2 regions of the Arthrobacter sp. NPDC056691 genome follow, and region 2 is predicted to be linked to the other one. Evidence: predicted binding sites of a transcription regulator. Region 2 holds the regulator's gene; the other holds the start of a gene.
What was found. Region 2 encodes Rex, which represses fermentation and respiration genes when NADH is low (regulators of the CRP and FNR family bind a similar motif). Its sites were predicted from a motif close to CTTGTGAANNNNTTCACAAG; they were not measured.
Positions count from the first base shown of each region.

Region 1: ACFRAU_RS24750 (glyceraldehyde-3-phosphate dehydrogenase) is a predicted target of Rex. The motif match lies at 4,939-4,958, and genes of this name have one in related genera.

Region 1 is NZ_JBHTXX010000049.1:14,944-22,393, forward strand. It holds gene msrA (peptide-methionine (S)-S-oxide reductase MsrA) at 1-359, opposite strand, end outside; gene ACFRAU_RS24725 (Nif3-like dinuclear metal center hexameric protein) at 482-1,384, shown strand; gene ACFRAU_RS24730 (zinc ribbon domain-containing protein) at 1,564-2,301, shown strand; gene ACFRAU_RS24735 (YaaA family protein) at 2,367-3,131, opposite strand; gene ACFRAU_RS24740 (alpha/beta hydrolase) at 3,195-4,133, opposite strand; RNA gene rnpB (RNase P RNA component class A) at 4,205-4,596, shown strand; gene ACFRAU_RS24750 (glyceraldehyde-3-phosphate dehydrogenase) at 5,179-6,672, shown strand; gene ACFRAU_RS24755 (hypothetical protein) at 6,788-6,997, shown strand; gene ACFRAU_RS24760 (HNH endonuclease family protein) at 7,127-7,450, shown strand, end outside.
Region 2 is NZ_JBHTXX010000038.1:18,709-26,158, reverse strand. It holds gene ACFRAU_RS22555 (helix-turn-helix domain-containing protein) at 1-34, shown strand, start outside; gene ACFRAU_RS22550 (30S ribosomal protein bS22) at 255-353, shown strand; gene ACFRAU_RS22545 (HAD family hydrolase) at 509-1,327, opposite strand; gene ACFRAU_RS22540 (glutaredoxin family protein) at 1,409-1,666, shown strand; gene ACFRAU_RS22535 (redox-sensing transcriptional repressor Rex) at 1,753-2,448, shown strand; gene ACFRAU_RS22530 (hypothetical protein) at 2,502-3,401, opposite strand; gene ACFRAU_RS22525 (hypothetical protein) at 3,606-4,253, opposite strand; gene ACFRAU_RS22520 (YceI family protein) at 4,383-4,931, opposite strand; gene ACFRAU_RS22515 (histidine phosphatase family protein) at 5,129-5,794, shown strand; gene ACFRAU_RS22510 (TlpA family protein disulfide reductase) at 5,798-6,409, shown strand; gene ACFRAU_RS22505 (cytochrome c biogenesis CcdA family protein) at 6,416-7,171, shown strand; gene ACFRAU_RS22500 (cytochrome c biogenesis protein ResB) at 7,171-7,450, shown strand, end outside.

The DNA of each region.
Region 1 (7,450 bases), on a different contig from region 2:
GACCATAGTGCCTGGTTCCGTTCGATCGCCTCCTCGAAGAGGATCTTTTCCTCGGTGGTCTCATAGAACATTGACGAGCGGTACTGCGTGCCGACGTCGTACCCCTGGCGGTTGCGCGTGGTTGGGTCGTGCAGGGCGAAGAACATGTCGAGGATGACCTCGGCCGGGATGACCTCCTCATCGAAGGTCACGGCAACCACTTCCGCGTGCCCCGTGGTGCCGGAGCAGACGGAATAGTAGTCCGGGTCGCGTTCGTGGCCGCCGGTGTATCCCGAAACCACCGACGGAACGCCCTTCGTTTTCTGGTAGACGGCGTCCAGGCACCAGAAGCAGCCCCCGCCAAGCACAAAAGTTTTCATGTCCTCTTCAATGGTTCGCAGGCGCCGATGATTCCCCGGGCCACTGTAATGATTCCCCCAGCCCACCCTAGAGTCACATGCCGGGCAGAGGCCAGAGGCGACTGTAGGGTAAAAATATGAGTATGGAACCTGTGAACAGTGACGTTGCAGCGGAACCGGAAGGCGCTCCCGACGCCGCGGAGTCACCCGCCGCTGCAACGCTGGGGCAGCTCATGCTGGCCGTGGAGGAGCTCTGGCCGGAGTCACTTGCAGAGGCATGGGACGAGGTGGGGCTCGTGGCCGGCCATCCGTCCGCCGAAGTCACGCGCGTCATGTTTGCCGTGGACCCTACGCTTGAGGTCATCGACGAGGCCATCGAGTGGGGCGCGGAACTGCTCATCACCCATCACCCGCTGCTCCTCAAGGGTGTCACCTCGGTTGCCGCCAACACAGCCAAGGGCCGTGCGGTCCACCGCCTCATCGAGTCCGGCACGGCACTGCTGACGGTCCACACCAACGGCGACTCAGCGGTGGGCGGCGTTTCCGACGTCTTGGCCGACGCCCTGGGCCTGGAGAACGTATCGCCGCTGACCCCGGCGGCCGACGGCCTTCCGGAGGAAGGCATCGGGCGCGTCGGGGACCTCAACGAGTCAATCACCCTGGGGGAGTTTGCTGCACGGGTCTTCGGCATCCTCCCCTCGGTGGCCGGCGGAGTGCGCGTGTCCGGGGACAAGGACGGACTCGTGCAGCGGGTTGCCGTGTGCGGCGGGGCAGGGGATTCCCTCTTCGACGCGGTCCGGGCCAGCAACGCAGACCTGTACGTCACCGCAGACCTGCGCCACCACCCGGCATCCGAAGCCAGGGAGGCTGCCGTGAACGGCCGTCCCTACCTCATCGATGTCTCGCACTTCGCCAGCGAATGGCTGTGGCTGCCGGCCGCCGCCGAGGCGCTGGGCAATGTGCTCGCTGACCAGGGCCTCGACGTCGAAGTCCGGGTCAGCACCACCAACAGCGACCCGTGGGACTTCATACTCACTCCCGGCTAAGCCTGGCGTGCGAAGTCCGTCGGAGGGCCCACGCCGGCGAGGGGCCCGCGCCGAGCGCAGCGAGGTTTGGGAGCCGGTGGGGATGCGCAGCGAGGCTGGGGAGCGCGTTAGGCGCTAGAGTCTAGAAGACCCCACAGGGGTGCCGGCCCCGGGCCGGATGGGATCAAGCGGAGGTAAACGTGGCCAAGGCAGCACCGGCGGAACAATTGAAGTTGCTCGAGCTCCAGGGCATGGACGCCCGGCTGAAGTCACTCTCCAACCGCCGCCGCAGCCTTGAGGCTGATCCCCGGATCATCGATCTTGAGGCCGCCCTTGGCGTTGCCAACGGGGAACTGGGAGCCGCGAAACTCGCCGTCCACGACGCCGAAGCGGAACTGAAGCGGGCCGAGGCGGATGTGGAGCAGGTGGCAACCCGGATCGAACGGGACGAGGCCAGGCTCAACAGCGGTACCGGCCTGTCCAAGGACCTCGTCGCCCTGCAGAAGGACATTGCCTCGCTCAACAAGCGCCGGTCTGACCTGGAGGACGTTGAACTGGAGGTCCTGGAACGGCTGGACGGCCTGCGCGAACGGCAGGCGGCGCAGCAGACTATCGTGGACGACATCCAGGGCTCGTTCGGCGGGATCCGGGCCGAACTCGACGCCGCGCTGGCCGAGGTCGCCGCCGAGGAGAATGAGGTGGCCGGCAAGCGGACGGGCTTCGCCGCGGGGCTGGACACCGGAATGCTTGCGGTCTACGAGAAGACGCTGGCCCGCCGCGGAGTGGGCGCGGCGAGGCTCTTCCATGGCACCTCGGAAGGGTCGGGCATGCAGCTGAGCCCCGGCGACCTGGCCGAGATCAAGGCCGCCGCTGAGGACGACATCGTGTTCTGCCCCGACTCCGGCTGCATCCTGGTGCGATCCGCCGAGTGGGTCTGACCCCCTCGCCCAACTAGCTCGCAGTTGATGTCGTTTTGCGGGCTCAAAACGACATCTATTGCCAGTTAGTTGGGCAGGACGATGTTGAGGGCGTGGGCCTTGCGTGCCGTGCCCGGAACGAGTTCGGCCCGCCACTTCTCGGCCGCCGCTTTCCGCAGCTGCTCCGGCGTGGCCGGGGCCTTGCCCCGCCGCGTCAGCAGGTGCCGGGCCAGCTCGCCACGGGTGTGCTTGGCAAAATGGCTGACCACCTTGCGCACGCCGTTCACGTCCGTGAACACGTTGACCGTCACGGTGTCTGCCGGCGGGGGAGTCCACGCGGCTGCATAGGTGCTGGACCGGCAATCGACCAGGAGCCGGCCGCCGGCAATGTCGCCGAGGGCATCGGTCAGCTGCGGTTTCCAGAATGAGGCAAGGCGTCCGACGTCGGGCAGTGCCGTTGCCATGGACAGCCGGTAGGCGGGCACGGAGTCGGCAAACCGGATGGCGCCCCACAGTGCGGAGATGACCAGCACCGATTCATCCGCCCGGCGCCGCTGGGCCGGCGTCATCGACTTGTAGCCGAGGGCGTCATAGAGCACGCCGGAATACACCTGGTGTGCCGGCGCCGCCGGTTCGGCGTGGAGCCGGGTGTTGCGTTCGACGTCGTCCTTAAGAGAGGCTCCGACGCCGAGCAGGGCGAGGGCGTCCTCGTGCGCACTGACTGTCCCCAGCGCGTCGAGCACCTTGGCCCGGTAGGTGTTCAGCACGGGGAAACTCAACGAAGCCCAGTCCATGGCGTCGCCGCGGACGGGCGGAGTCTTGCCTTCGGACGGGGGGAGCAGAATCAGCACCGTACGATCCTACCGGTCGGGGGCGGGATCAGATGCGGCGCGGATCCGTCGGCGTGGGTGGGTTCAGCCCAGGGAACGGCCCAGGAAGTCCAGCACGTCCGGAAGGACGGACCGCCAGTACAAGGCGTCGTGGCCGCCGGGCCGAAAGCCGCCCCCCACCCGGCCGGGAAGCCCCGAGCGGTACTGGCGTACCGTGGAGGCCAGATCATCCCCGCTGCCGCAGTCGATCCGTTTCGGAATCGCTGCGAGCCTCGGCCGGAGCGCAAAAACGTTATTCGCCCCGAAATCAGCCGGGCCGTCAAAGGCACCCTGCATGCCCTCCTCATAGCTGGACCAGACGGCCGGGCTCATGGCCGCAACGGCGCGAAGTCCGGAGACCCGGCCCCGCGACGCCAGGAGGAGGGCGCCGAACCCTCCCATCGACGTGCCGAAGATGCCGACCTTTCCGAGATCCAGCCCCTGCTCGCCCAGGAACGGCAGGAACTCCTCTGCCAGCATTGACTGCGTGTCGCTGCCGTCGGCGCGGGCATGCCACCAGGAGTCGCCGCCGTCCACGGCGGCAACCGCAAAGGGCGGCCCGCCGTCGTCCAGATGGCGCTGCAGAGCCCGGTCCGCTGCCAGGTCGCGCAACAGAACCTCGTTGCTTCCGCCGCGCCCGTGCAGGAAGACCGCCACCGGCAGCAGCTGGTTGGCCTGCTCCGGAAGCGGCACCGCCAGGGACCAGTGTGTGATGACAGCGGGACGGAACCGGGAGACAAATCCGCCGGTCCGGGTCGACACCGCGGAAGTCGGCACTGTGGATGTCGGCCCTGTGGAAGGCTGCACGGATGCCGGGGGAGCGGGCGGGATGGCCGCCGTCGTTGTTCCCGCCGTCGGGCCGGGAACCGGCGGGGGCGGGCCCGTGCAGGCTGACGTCGCGGCAGTCAGTCCGGCAGCGATTCCCGCCAGCTGCAGCATGCGTCGCCGTGGAAAGGACGGCCGTGGAAAGGACGACTGGTCCATTTCCCGATCTTAGACCCCGGAACCGGCGCGTGTCCGGGGGCCGCTGGAAAGCCCGTAAACTGGACTGCGGATGGGTTGACCAGGCGGCCGCGCGCCACGCAAGTGGCTCGAGGAACGTCCGGGCTCCACAGGGCAGGGTGGTGGGTAACGCCCACTCGGGGTAACCCGCAGGCCAGTGCCACAGAAAACAGACCGCCTGCGTCGCGCCGATTTGAAAGCGGCACGAAGCAGGTAAGGGTGAAACGGCGGTGTAAGAGACCACCAGCTTCCCGGGTGACCGGGAAGGCTAGGTAAACCCCACCCGGAGCAAGGCCAGACAGGACACGTTCGAGGGCTGCCCGCCCGAGTGTCCGGGTAGGCCGCTGGAGGGCGTCGGCAACGGCGTTCGTAGATGGATGGCCGCTACTCCCGTGTTGGCAACGGCGCGGGAGCACAGAACCCGGCGTATCGGTCAACCCATCCACTCACCTGACCGCTCCCCTGCGTCAGGCTGCGTCCTGGCCAGGAACTCCGTGACTGGGACAGTCCGGGTTGGTGGGGCGGGGATGCTGCGGGCTGTACCGCCAGGGTGCACACGTGCATCCGGGTGTGCGGTTGGTTGGGCGTTGCCATGCACTCCCGGCTCCCAGGGCGACCATTTCATACATCGTTTGGCCTTTCTCTCGCAGACGGCTTTTTACGAGTGCATCGCCGTCAGGGCCGCCAGCATATGGCCCGGCGAAGGCCCGCGGATAGTGGTTGCCGGGATTGCGTCGATAACAATGCAGCATCGTGCGCCGGCGTGCACAGAGCAGGCCTCACCTCCGGTGTGAGTGATTTCACGGGCTCCCGGGCGTTTCAGGCTCCGGGGCCGCCCTAGAATGGATGGTGAACGTAGAAGTTCTACCGCCGGATCTGCGTTCGCAGCCGGCGGTTTTTCTTTGCACGGTCAACGGCATCCGGGGTAGACCGAAACCCTGCCGGTGCCAGCTTGCCCTGGATAACTTCCAGTGGCCGCCATCCGGTTTACGAGGACGTAGCCGGTTGAACCAAGGAAGGTAGTTCTGTGAGCCAGACGTCAGATTCTTGTCTTGATACGTGGATGGGCCGGGAGGCGCTCGCCGAGGCCATGATTCCGGTTATCGGCCGGCTGTACCGTGAAAACAACGTGGTTACCTCCATCCACGGCCGCAGCCTGATCAACAAGTCCACCATGAACATCCTCAAGGCGCACCGCTTCGCGCGCCGGATGAGCAAGGATGAGCTGCTCCTGGAGGAGACGGCGCCGCTGCTGAACACGCTGGCACAGCTGGACCTGGGTGCCGCTGCCATCGACATCGCCCGCCTGAACCAGAAGTTCAAGTCCGACGGCGGCGACCTGACTTTGGAGGAATTCCTCCGGGCCGAACTGGCCGAGATCGTGGGCAAGCGTGGCGCTGACGACCGCACCAGCACCGACGTCGTGCTTTACGGCTTCGGCCGCATCGGCCGGCTCCTGGCGCGCCTCCTCATCGAAAAGGCCGGCGGCGGCCACGGCCTGCGGCTGCGGGCCATCGTGGTCCGGCGCGGCTCCGACAACGACCTGACCAAGCGGGCCAGCCTGCTGCGCCGCGACTCCGTGCACGGCTCCTTCGAAGGCACCATCAAGGTGGACACCGAGGCCAACACCATCACGGCCAACGGCGTGCAGATCCAGGTCATCTACTCAGACAACCCCGCCACCATCGACTACACCGCCTACGGCATCAACAATGCCCTCGTGGTGGACAACACCGGCCGCTGGCGCGACGCGGAGGGCCTTGGCCAGCACCTGCTGAGCAAGGGCGTGGCCCGTGTCCTGCTGACCGCGCCGGGCAAGGGCGAGCTGAAGAACATCGTGCACGGCATCAACCACCGCGACATCACCGATGCCGACCGGATCGTGACGGCAGCCTCCTGTACCACGAACGCCATCACCCCGGTCCTGAAGGCGCTCAACGACAAGTACGGCGTGATCCACGGCCACGTCGAGACCGTCCACTCGTTCACGAACGACCAGAACCTCATCGACAACTTCCACAAGGGCGACCGCCGCGGCCGCTCCGCCGCGCTGAATATGGTGATCACCGAGACCGGTGCCGCCAAGGCCGTGGCCAAGGCGCTGCCCGAACTGCAGGGAAAGCTCAGCGGCAGCTCCATCCGGGTGCCCACCCCGGACGTCTCCCTCGCCGTCCTGAACCTGAACCTGGAACGCGGCACCACCAAGGACGAGGTCAACAACTACCTGCGTGAGATGTCGCTGCACTCGGACCTGCGCAAGCAGATCGATTACATCGACTCGCCCGAGGTGGTTTCCACCGACTTCGTGGGTTCCCGCCGGGCCGGCATCGTTGATGGGCTCGCCACGATCGCCAACGACAAGAACCTGGTTGTTTACGTCTGGTACGACAATGAGTTCGGCTACAGCTGCCAGGTGGTCCGCGTCATGGAGGAAATGGCGGGTGTCAACCCGCCGGCCTTCCCCGCCAAGGACTCCGAAAAGGACGCCGCCCCGGTCCTGGCCGTGGCAGCCTCGGTCTAACTGAAGCGTTCCGTCAGCCCCGCCGGCACACCTGTGCCGGCGGGGCTGACCCGTTCCCGGGAACTTCCCGGGTAATTCTCTGGAATCAGCCGGAAAACGGGCACAGACTTGTGTCATGGAACAGAACCCGACACTCCAGCATGAAACAACCCTGGAACATGCCCTCGATGTTGCAAAGGCCAACCAGAAGGAAGCTCAACGGCTTCTGGACCAGGCGCGCACCTCACATGCGGCAGGGGAAATCGGCGATGACAGGGTGGCCCAGCTGGAGCGGCTGCTTGATCTCGCCAACACCGATCTTCACCGGGTCATGCGCGAGCAGTAGGTGACCAGCCCTCCACAGGGCACCTGTCCTCCACACTGTGGATACCGGCACAGCGGCGATGGTTTCGCCTAGGCTCCTGGTTGTGTACCCACAACCAGCCCGCGGCTCCCAAGGCACGGGAACGCCCCGTTGAGCCTCAGTTGGGCTGGCTACCGGCGTGCCCGCCGCCGCTCCCGGCAGGCCTGGGCGGTGCTCGGTGCCGCCGCTGCATCTGCGGTCACCGCCACCGTGTGGTTTTTTACCGCAGGCCAGTTCATCGCGGCCGAGCCTGCCGTGTCGGGACCCAGCGAGGCGCCGGTGTTCGATGCCGCCTGGATGAAGCCCGTGACATCGCCATACCCGGTGCCGCGGGGCGGCGCAGCCGCCGCACTGGAAGCACTGGCCGTGAAAGGCAGGGCATCCGGCAGCGACTATGACCGGTCCGCGTTCGGCCAGGCCTGGCAGGACGCCGAC
Region 2 (7,450 bases):
TGCTGTCGTTGACGGTCACACGGGCACCGCCTGACGGGACCCGACTGACCGCACCGATCCGTGGTTGCTGCAGCCGCCTTGGGGGCCGCTGCACGCCACGGGGCTGTGCTGGTCAGGGGATGCTCCGGATAAGCGGTACGCTGTTAAGGAACGTTTTACGTCATTGTAAGAATCTGTCAGTTGTTCAGTCTGTTGCTCAGTCCACGGACCTTTTCCATCAGACAGGTACTGCATCTAGTTTGTAAGGAACTTTCGTGGGTTCAGTTATTAAGAAGCGTCGCAAGCGTATGGCCAAGAAGAAGCACCGCAAGTTGCTTCGTAAGACCCGCCACCAGCGCCGCAATAAGAAGTAGAGTCCGCTCTACGCGTCAATGCCCGTTCCCTTTCGAGGGTGCGGGCATTTTTGCGTCCCGCGACGCGCAAGCTGACTGGCGACGCGCAAAAGGCCTGGGGCACCGGGAATTACCGGATCGTGGGGCAATCTGCGCGTCGCGCGGCAAGAAGCGCGTCAGGCGCGCGGGCCCCGGAACCGGGTGTAGCCCCGCCACAGGCCGTAGACCGCTCCGCCGGCTGTGGCTGCCTTGAGGCCGAGGGTGGCTGCCCGGCGGCCTGAGCGGAAGTCGTAGACCGGCCAGTTGTGTTCCCTCGCGTGCTTGCGCAGGCGGGCGTCCGGGTTGATCGCCACGGGATGGCCCACCATCGTCAGCAGCGGGATGTCGTTGTAGGAGTCGCTGTACGCCCAGCACCGCTTCAGATCCAGCCCGTGCCCGTCCGCGATGCCCTGGACCGCCACGGCCTTGGCGGCGCCGTGCAGGATGTCCCCGACGAGCCTGCCCGTGTAGAAGCCGTCCTTGGTCTCGCCGACGGTTCCCAGGGCGCCGGTGAGTCCCAGCCGCGTGGAAATCACCGTGGCCACCTCGATCGGCGTCGCCGTGACGAGCCAGACCTTCCGGCCCACCCGCAGGTGCTGCTCGGCCAGGGCTTTTGCGCCGGGCCAGATCCGCGAGGCGATCATCTCGTCGTAGACCTCTTCGCCCAGCGCCTTGATGTCCTCTTCCGTGATGCCGGCGGCGAGCCTCAGCGCGGAGTCCCGGACGGCGTGGACGTCATTGAGGTTCTCACCCCGGAGCACGAACTTGAGCTGCTTCCACGCCATGCCCGCCGCCTGGGCAATTGTGAAGGCTCCGCGCTGGTGCATTTTCCTGGCCACGTGGAACAGGCTGGCGCCGCGCATGAGGGTGTTGTCGACGTCGAAGAATGCTGCCTCGCCGTGTTGCTGCTTCGCAACCGGACGGTGGGCCACAGCGACGTACTTCTCCTCGGGCATGCCACTGAGTCTAGTCAATGCCGTACCCCACGCCGGACGGCGCCCGTCGCCCGGCGCCGGGAACGGCGATACGGTTGAAGCATGGCAAACCCCGACGTCGTTCTCCTCACCAAAGCTGACTGTCACCTGTGCGCCGCGGCGCGCGACGCCATCGGGCGGGTGACTGCCGGGCTGGGACTTTCGTGGTCGGAGCGGCAGTTGGACGCCGACGACGAGCTGCGCGACCGCTACGCCGAGGAGATCCCCGTGGTGCTGGTGGACGGGATCCAGCGCGACTTCTGGAAGATCGACGAGGCGCGCCTGGAGCGTGTCCTGCGCCGTGCCATCGCGGGGGATTAGCCAATTTCGAACAATGGCAGTGGCTTTGTTGACATAACTGATGGGGATCTAGAGTGGACTCACAACGCGACGCAACGGAGCAGATAGTGACTTCGCTCGATTCACCACCCCAGTCCCTGCCCGGGCCTACCGGGGCCGCCGGAAAGCAGATTCCGCCGGCAGCCGTGGCCCGGCTGACGATCTATCTGCGCGCCCTGAACTCGTTGCTGTCCGAAGGCACCGAACGGGTGTCCTCCGAGTCACTGGCTGAGCTTTCCGGGGTCAGCTCCTCGACGCTCCGCAAGGACCTGTCCCATGTGGGTTCGTACGGCACCCGCGGGGTGGGCTACGAGGTGCAGTACCTGAGCCGCCACATCGCCGCCGCACTCGGGCTGACGCATGACTGGAAAGTCGCGATTGTGGGCGCCGGTAACCTGGGCAAGGCGTTGGCCCGCTACGGCGGTTTCGAATCCAGGGGCTTTGACGTGGTTGCCATCTTCGACGCCGACCAGATGGTGGTGGGCAACGAGGTGGGCTGGCTGCGGGTCAGCGACGTTGCGGACCTGGAAACCGTCCTGGAGCGGACCGGGACCAACATGGTGGTGCTGGCCCTGCCGGCCGCCGTGGCGCAAAGCGTGTGCGACCGGGTGGTGAACGTCGGCGTGCGGAGCATCCTCAGCTTTGCTCCGGTGATGCTCCAGGTGCCCGACGGCGTGACGCTGAGAAAGGTGGACATGGCCACCGAGCTGCAGATCCTGGCGTACCACGCGCAACGGGCGCAGACCCCCGGTCAGCCGGAGTAACTCCGGCGTTCCAGGAATCCGCGCCCGTTGGCGGTTTGGTGCCCGGCCTGTGGCTAGCGGCCGTAGGGGCCCGGCTGGGAGTACGGGTTGGCGAACGGCTGCGGCTTCTGGAAGTACGGCGAGTTGGCAGGAAGGTAGAGCAGAACGATGCCTGCTGCGCCCAGGAGAATCACCAGGATTTGGATGATGCCGTAGACCGGCCCGAGTGCAAACGAGCCGCCGAAGAGTCCGAACAGGGAGATGGCTGCGAAGACCGTGCCGAGAATCCTCGCCCAGTTCTTGCCCTTTCGAACTGGAAACGCCACCAGGGCATACAGGCCGAGAGTAACGATGGCTCCGATAATGCTGCCTGCAACTACCGTGCTTTGCAGCATCTCCGTGGATCCGGGTGGAAGTGCTTGGCCCTGCCGTGCCGCTTCTTCTTCCATCATTGCCATGAAGGTGTCCCGGCCAGTGAAGGCTAAGACAAGAGCACTCAGGCCCGAAAGTACACCTGCGGCTATTATGAGCCAGAATGCCAAGTCCACCTGTGGTGGGCGCACGCCTTGGCTTGCTGCCTGCACCTGTTCGGACGGGTACTGCCCGTAGGGGGACTGGCCATAGGGACTCTGGCCGTAGGGCGACTGGCCGGACTGGGATTGACCATACTGCGGCTGCCCGTACTGTGCCTGTCCATACTGGGGCGCGTTCTGACCGTACGGGGACTGTCCGTACTGCGGTGCCCCGCCCTGTCCGGCCTGTCCGTACTGCGGCGGGTTCTGGCCGTACTGGGGTGCGTTCTGGCCGTACTGCGGAGCGTTCTGCCCGTACTGCGGAGTGTTCTGCCCGTACTGGGGCGCTTCCTGGCCGTAGCGGGGCTGCCCGTTGCTCGGCTGGGAACCGTTGCCCGGTTCGTTAGAGCCCGGCTCGTTGGAGCCGGGGTCATTGGAGTGCGGGACTGGAGGATTGCTCATGAGCGGTCCTTTGCGTAGTGACGTCTGAATCGGCTACCGGTTCAGACGCCTGCCCTCCCCAGCATGGTTCACTTCCCACCGTACCCCTCAGCCCGTGTGCCGTGGATCATTCCGGAGAGGTATTCCAAAGCCGCGCCAACCTGCGGAAACGTTGCCCGGCAGGGGATGGTCCGGCCAGTAACCAGCGGCCCTGCCGGACGCCGATCAGGGGCGGCCCCGTGCCGCAGCGAACCAGTTCTGCGAATTGGGCACCCACATCAGCGCGGTGGCCACGAGACTGACCAGGAATCCCAGCCAGTTCCCGTCCTGGCCCGCGGGAAAACTCGAGCTGACGATGGCCAGCAGCAACGACACCCCTGCCACAATAGTCAGGGCCAGTCGCGCCCACTCCTTGCCTTCCTTTAGCTTCAGGGCCAGCACGATCTCCGCGGCCGCCACCGCCAGAGCCACCAGCACGAGCAGGAACACCAGGATGGCCACGCCGGGAAGGATCGCAAAGAGCACCAGCACACCGAAAAGGCCGATCACGCCGCCAAGCAGCCCCAGCAGGCCGCCGATCACCCAGATCCAGTAGGACACCTTGAGCTCCGTGGGCAGGCCCGTCACGTCGAAGAGGCCGGACAAGCCGCCCCGAGGCAACACCTCGCCAAAGGTCCGGGGACGGTCCGCCGGCATCTCGAAAGCGAACCGGCCGCCACCGGCGTTCGGCTGCTGACCGGGGTACTGCTGGGCCGGTTCCTGCCCCGGGAACTGCGGTCCCGGCGTCGGACTGCCCGGCCGGGCCGGGAACTGGCCGGACGGCCGCTCGGCCCCGGGATCACGGGGGTCCGGTTCATCGCTGGGGGTGCTCATGGCACTCACTTTAAGCCCGGGATTCTGCCAATTCCAGAGGTCCGGAACGCCGAACGCCCCGCCTGCGGAAAGTCCGCGGACGGGGCGTTTCGCTGCCACTCACTGTGGCTGCGGGAACCGCGCTGAAACCTAGGCTGAAGGTGCGATGAAGGCCAGTTCGAGGTTGATGGCAACCTTGTCGCTGACCAGGACGCCGCCAGCTTCCAGCACGGCGTTCCAGGTCAGGCCGAAGTCCTTGCGGCTGATGGTGGTCTCGGCGGAAACACCGGCGCGGGTGTTGCCGAAGGGGTCCACTGCGACGCCGTTGAACTCGGTCTCGAGGAAGACAGGCCGGGTGACTCCCTTGATGGTCAGGTCGCCCTGGAGTTCGTAGCCGTCGCCGCTGGCAACGAGGCCGTTGGAGACGAAGGAGATCTCCGGGAACTTCTCGACGTCGAAGAAGTCTTCGCCGCGGACGTGGCCGTCGCGGTTGGCGTCTCCGGAGTCGAAGCTGGCGGTCTGGATGGTGGCCTGGATCTTGCTGGCCGTGACGTCGTCGGCGAGGTTCAGGGTGGCGGCGGCGTCCTTGAACTGGCCGCGGACCTTGCTGATGCCGGCGTGGCGGACGGTGAACGCGATTTCGCTGTGGGAGTTGTCGAGGGTCCAGGTGCCGCGGGTGAGCTCGGTGGAAAGTGCCATGGTGCTTCTCCTTGTATCAGTGGTGTACCGGGTGATCGTTGAAGCTTTTGTTGAAGTCTCAACTAACTGCTGCATCCAGTATAAACATGCATTTGCATCTTTTATTCCACCGGTCGGGAACTTTCTGAAAAATTTTTGAGTTCTACTTGATGTAGAAGATTTCGTCATTACCCCTGCCCTTTGAGAAACTGGTAGACATGCCCCAAGCCACTGTCCATTTGCTCCGCCACGGCGAGGTCCACAACCCCGAAGGTGTCCTGTACGGCAGGCTGCCTGAATTCCACCTCTCCGAACTTGGCCGGCAGATGGCTCAGACGCTCGCCGAGCACTTCCGCGAACGCGTCTCCCAGGGCGCCAACATTGTGTATCTGGTGGCGTCGCCGCTCACCCGTGCCCAGGAAACCGCGCAGCCCACCTCGGAAGCGCTGGGGCTGGACATCCACACGGATGCCCGCATCATCGAGGCCGAGAACTACTTTGAGGGCCTTAAGGTCACCAAGGCGGAACTGCGGAAGCCTAAACATTGGCCGCACCTGGTCAACCCGTTCCGGCCGTCCTGGGGTGAACCCTACAAACAGCAGGCAGCCCGCGTGACCGAGGCCGTCCGGGAGGCCCGTGCCAAGGCCCTCGAACTGGGCGGCGACGGAGCCGAGGCCATCCTGGTCTGCCACCAGCTGCCCATCTGGGCCACCCGGCTCAGCGCCGAAGGCAAGCCCCTGTGGCACGATCCGCGGAAACGCGAATGCACGCTGACCTCCCTCACCTCCCTGGTTTTCGGCGACGACGGCGCCCTGCTGCGCGTGGAGTACAGCGAACCCGCGGCCGCCCTTCTTCCCGGTGCCTCGAGCACCCCCGGAGCCTAAGTCATGACTGAAACACCCAAGAGTTCCCGCCGCAGCGTCCTCGCCGCCGGCGGCCTGGCCCTCACGGCGATCACGCTGGGCCTGTCCGCCTGCGCCCAGGAGGACGCCCTGGCCAAGCAGGCCAAGGCCGGGGACAACAAGAACTACGTGGCCGGCGACGGCTCGGTGACCGAATTCACCGCAGCGGACCGCAAGTCCGCCATCCAAATCCAGGGCAAGCTTTTTGACGGCACCGCTGTGACCCCCAAGGACTTCCTGGGCAAGGTCACCGTGCTGAACTTCTGGTTCGCCGCCTGCGCACCCTGCCGGGTGGAGGCGCCGTCCCTGGAAGCCCTGCACCAGGAGTTCAAGGGCAAGGGCGTGCAGTTCTTCGGTGTGAACCTGCGGGATGAGAAGGCCACGGCTGATGCCTTCGACAAGACTTTCGGCCTGACGTACCCGAGCTTCGACGACAAGGACGGCAGCGTGCTGCTGGCCGTGTCCGGCCTGGTGCCCCCGGGCGCCGTCCCTACGACGCTCGTGGTGGACAAACAGGGCCGGGTGGCGTCGCGTGTGCTGGGGGAGATCGAGAAGGGCACACTCAAAGCTCTCATCCAGTCTGCCGTGGCAGAGTAACTTCCCGTGAACAGCCCCTTCGCCGAAGCCATCCTGAACGGTTCGCTGCTGCTCGCCATTCCCGTGGCGCTGCTGGCAGGTCTCGTGTCCTTCCTCTCGCCCTGCGTGCTGCCCCTGGTTCCCGGCTACCTGGGCTACGTCACCGGGCTCACGGGGGTGGACCTGCAGAAGCAGAAGCGCGGCCGGATGCTGGCGGGCATTGGCTTGTTCGTTCTCGGTTTCTCGGTGATCTTCGTGCTGCTCGGCGGTGCGTTCGGGCAGCTGGGCTCCCTGATCTCGGGCGGGCAGAACTCCTGGATCACGCAGGTCCTGGGCGTCCTGGTGATCCTGATGGGCGTGGTGTTCATGGGCGGATTCTCCTGGTTCCAGCGCGACGCGAAGATCCACGCGAAACCGCCGGCGGGCCTCTGGGGCGCGCCGCTGCTGGGCATCACGTTCGGCCTCGGCTGGGCGCCCTGCATCGGCCCCACCTATTCCGCCGTCCAGCTGCTGAGCCTCTCCGGCGGGTCGTCCGCCGCGAAGGGCGCGTTCCTGGCCTTCGTCTATAGCCTTGGGCTGGGCATTCCGTTCCTGCTGATCGCCCTCGCGGTGCGCCGCGGCGCGGGCGTGATGTCCTTCTTCCGGAAGCACCGGCTGGCCATCCAGCGCACCGGCGGGGGTGTCCTGATTGCCCTGGGCATCCTGATGGCCACGGGTCTGTGGGGAACCTGGGTCACCGAATTGCAGTACTGGTTCCAAACCGATGTGAAGTTGCCGATCTGATGAGCGAGCGTGTGAAGTCAACCGAGAATTCCCCGGCAGAGGACGCCCCGCAGCCCGGGCCTGCCCAGACCGACGCTGCCAAGGACGCCGCGGCGCCTGAGGGGCAGAAGGCCAAGGACGCCGTGAAGGCCGCCAAGGCCGGGGCCGCCCTCCCGTCCCTGGGTTTCGTCGGCATGTTCCGCTGGGCCTGGACCCAGCTGACCAGCATGCGAACGGCACTGTTTCTGTTGCTGCTCCTCGCGGTGGCCGCAGTCCCCGGGTCGCTGTTCCCGCAACGGC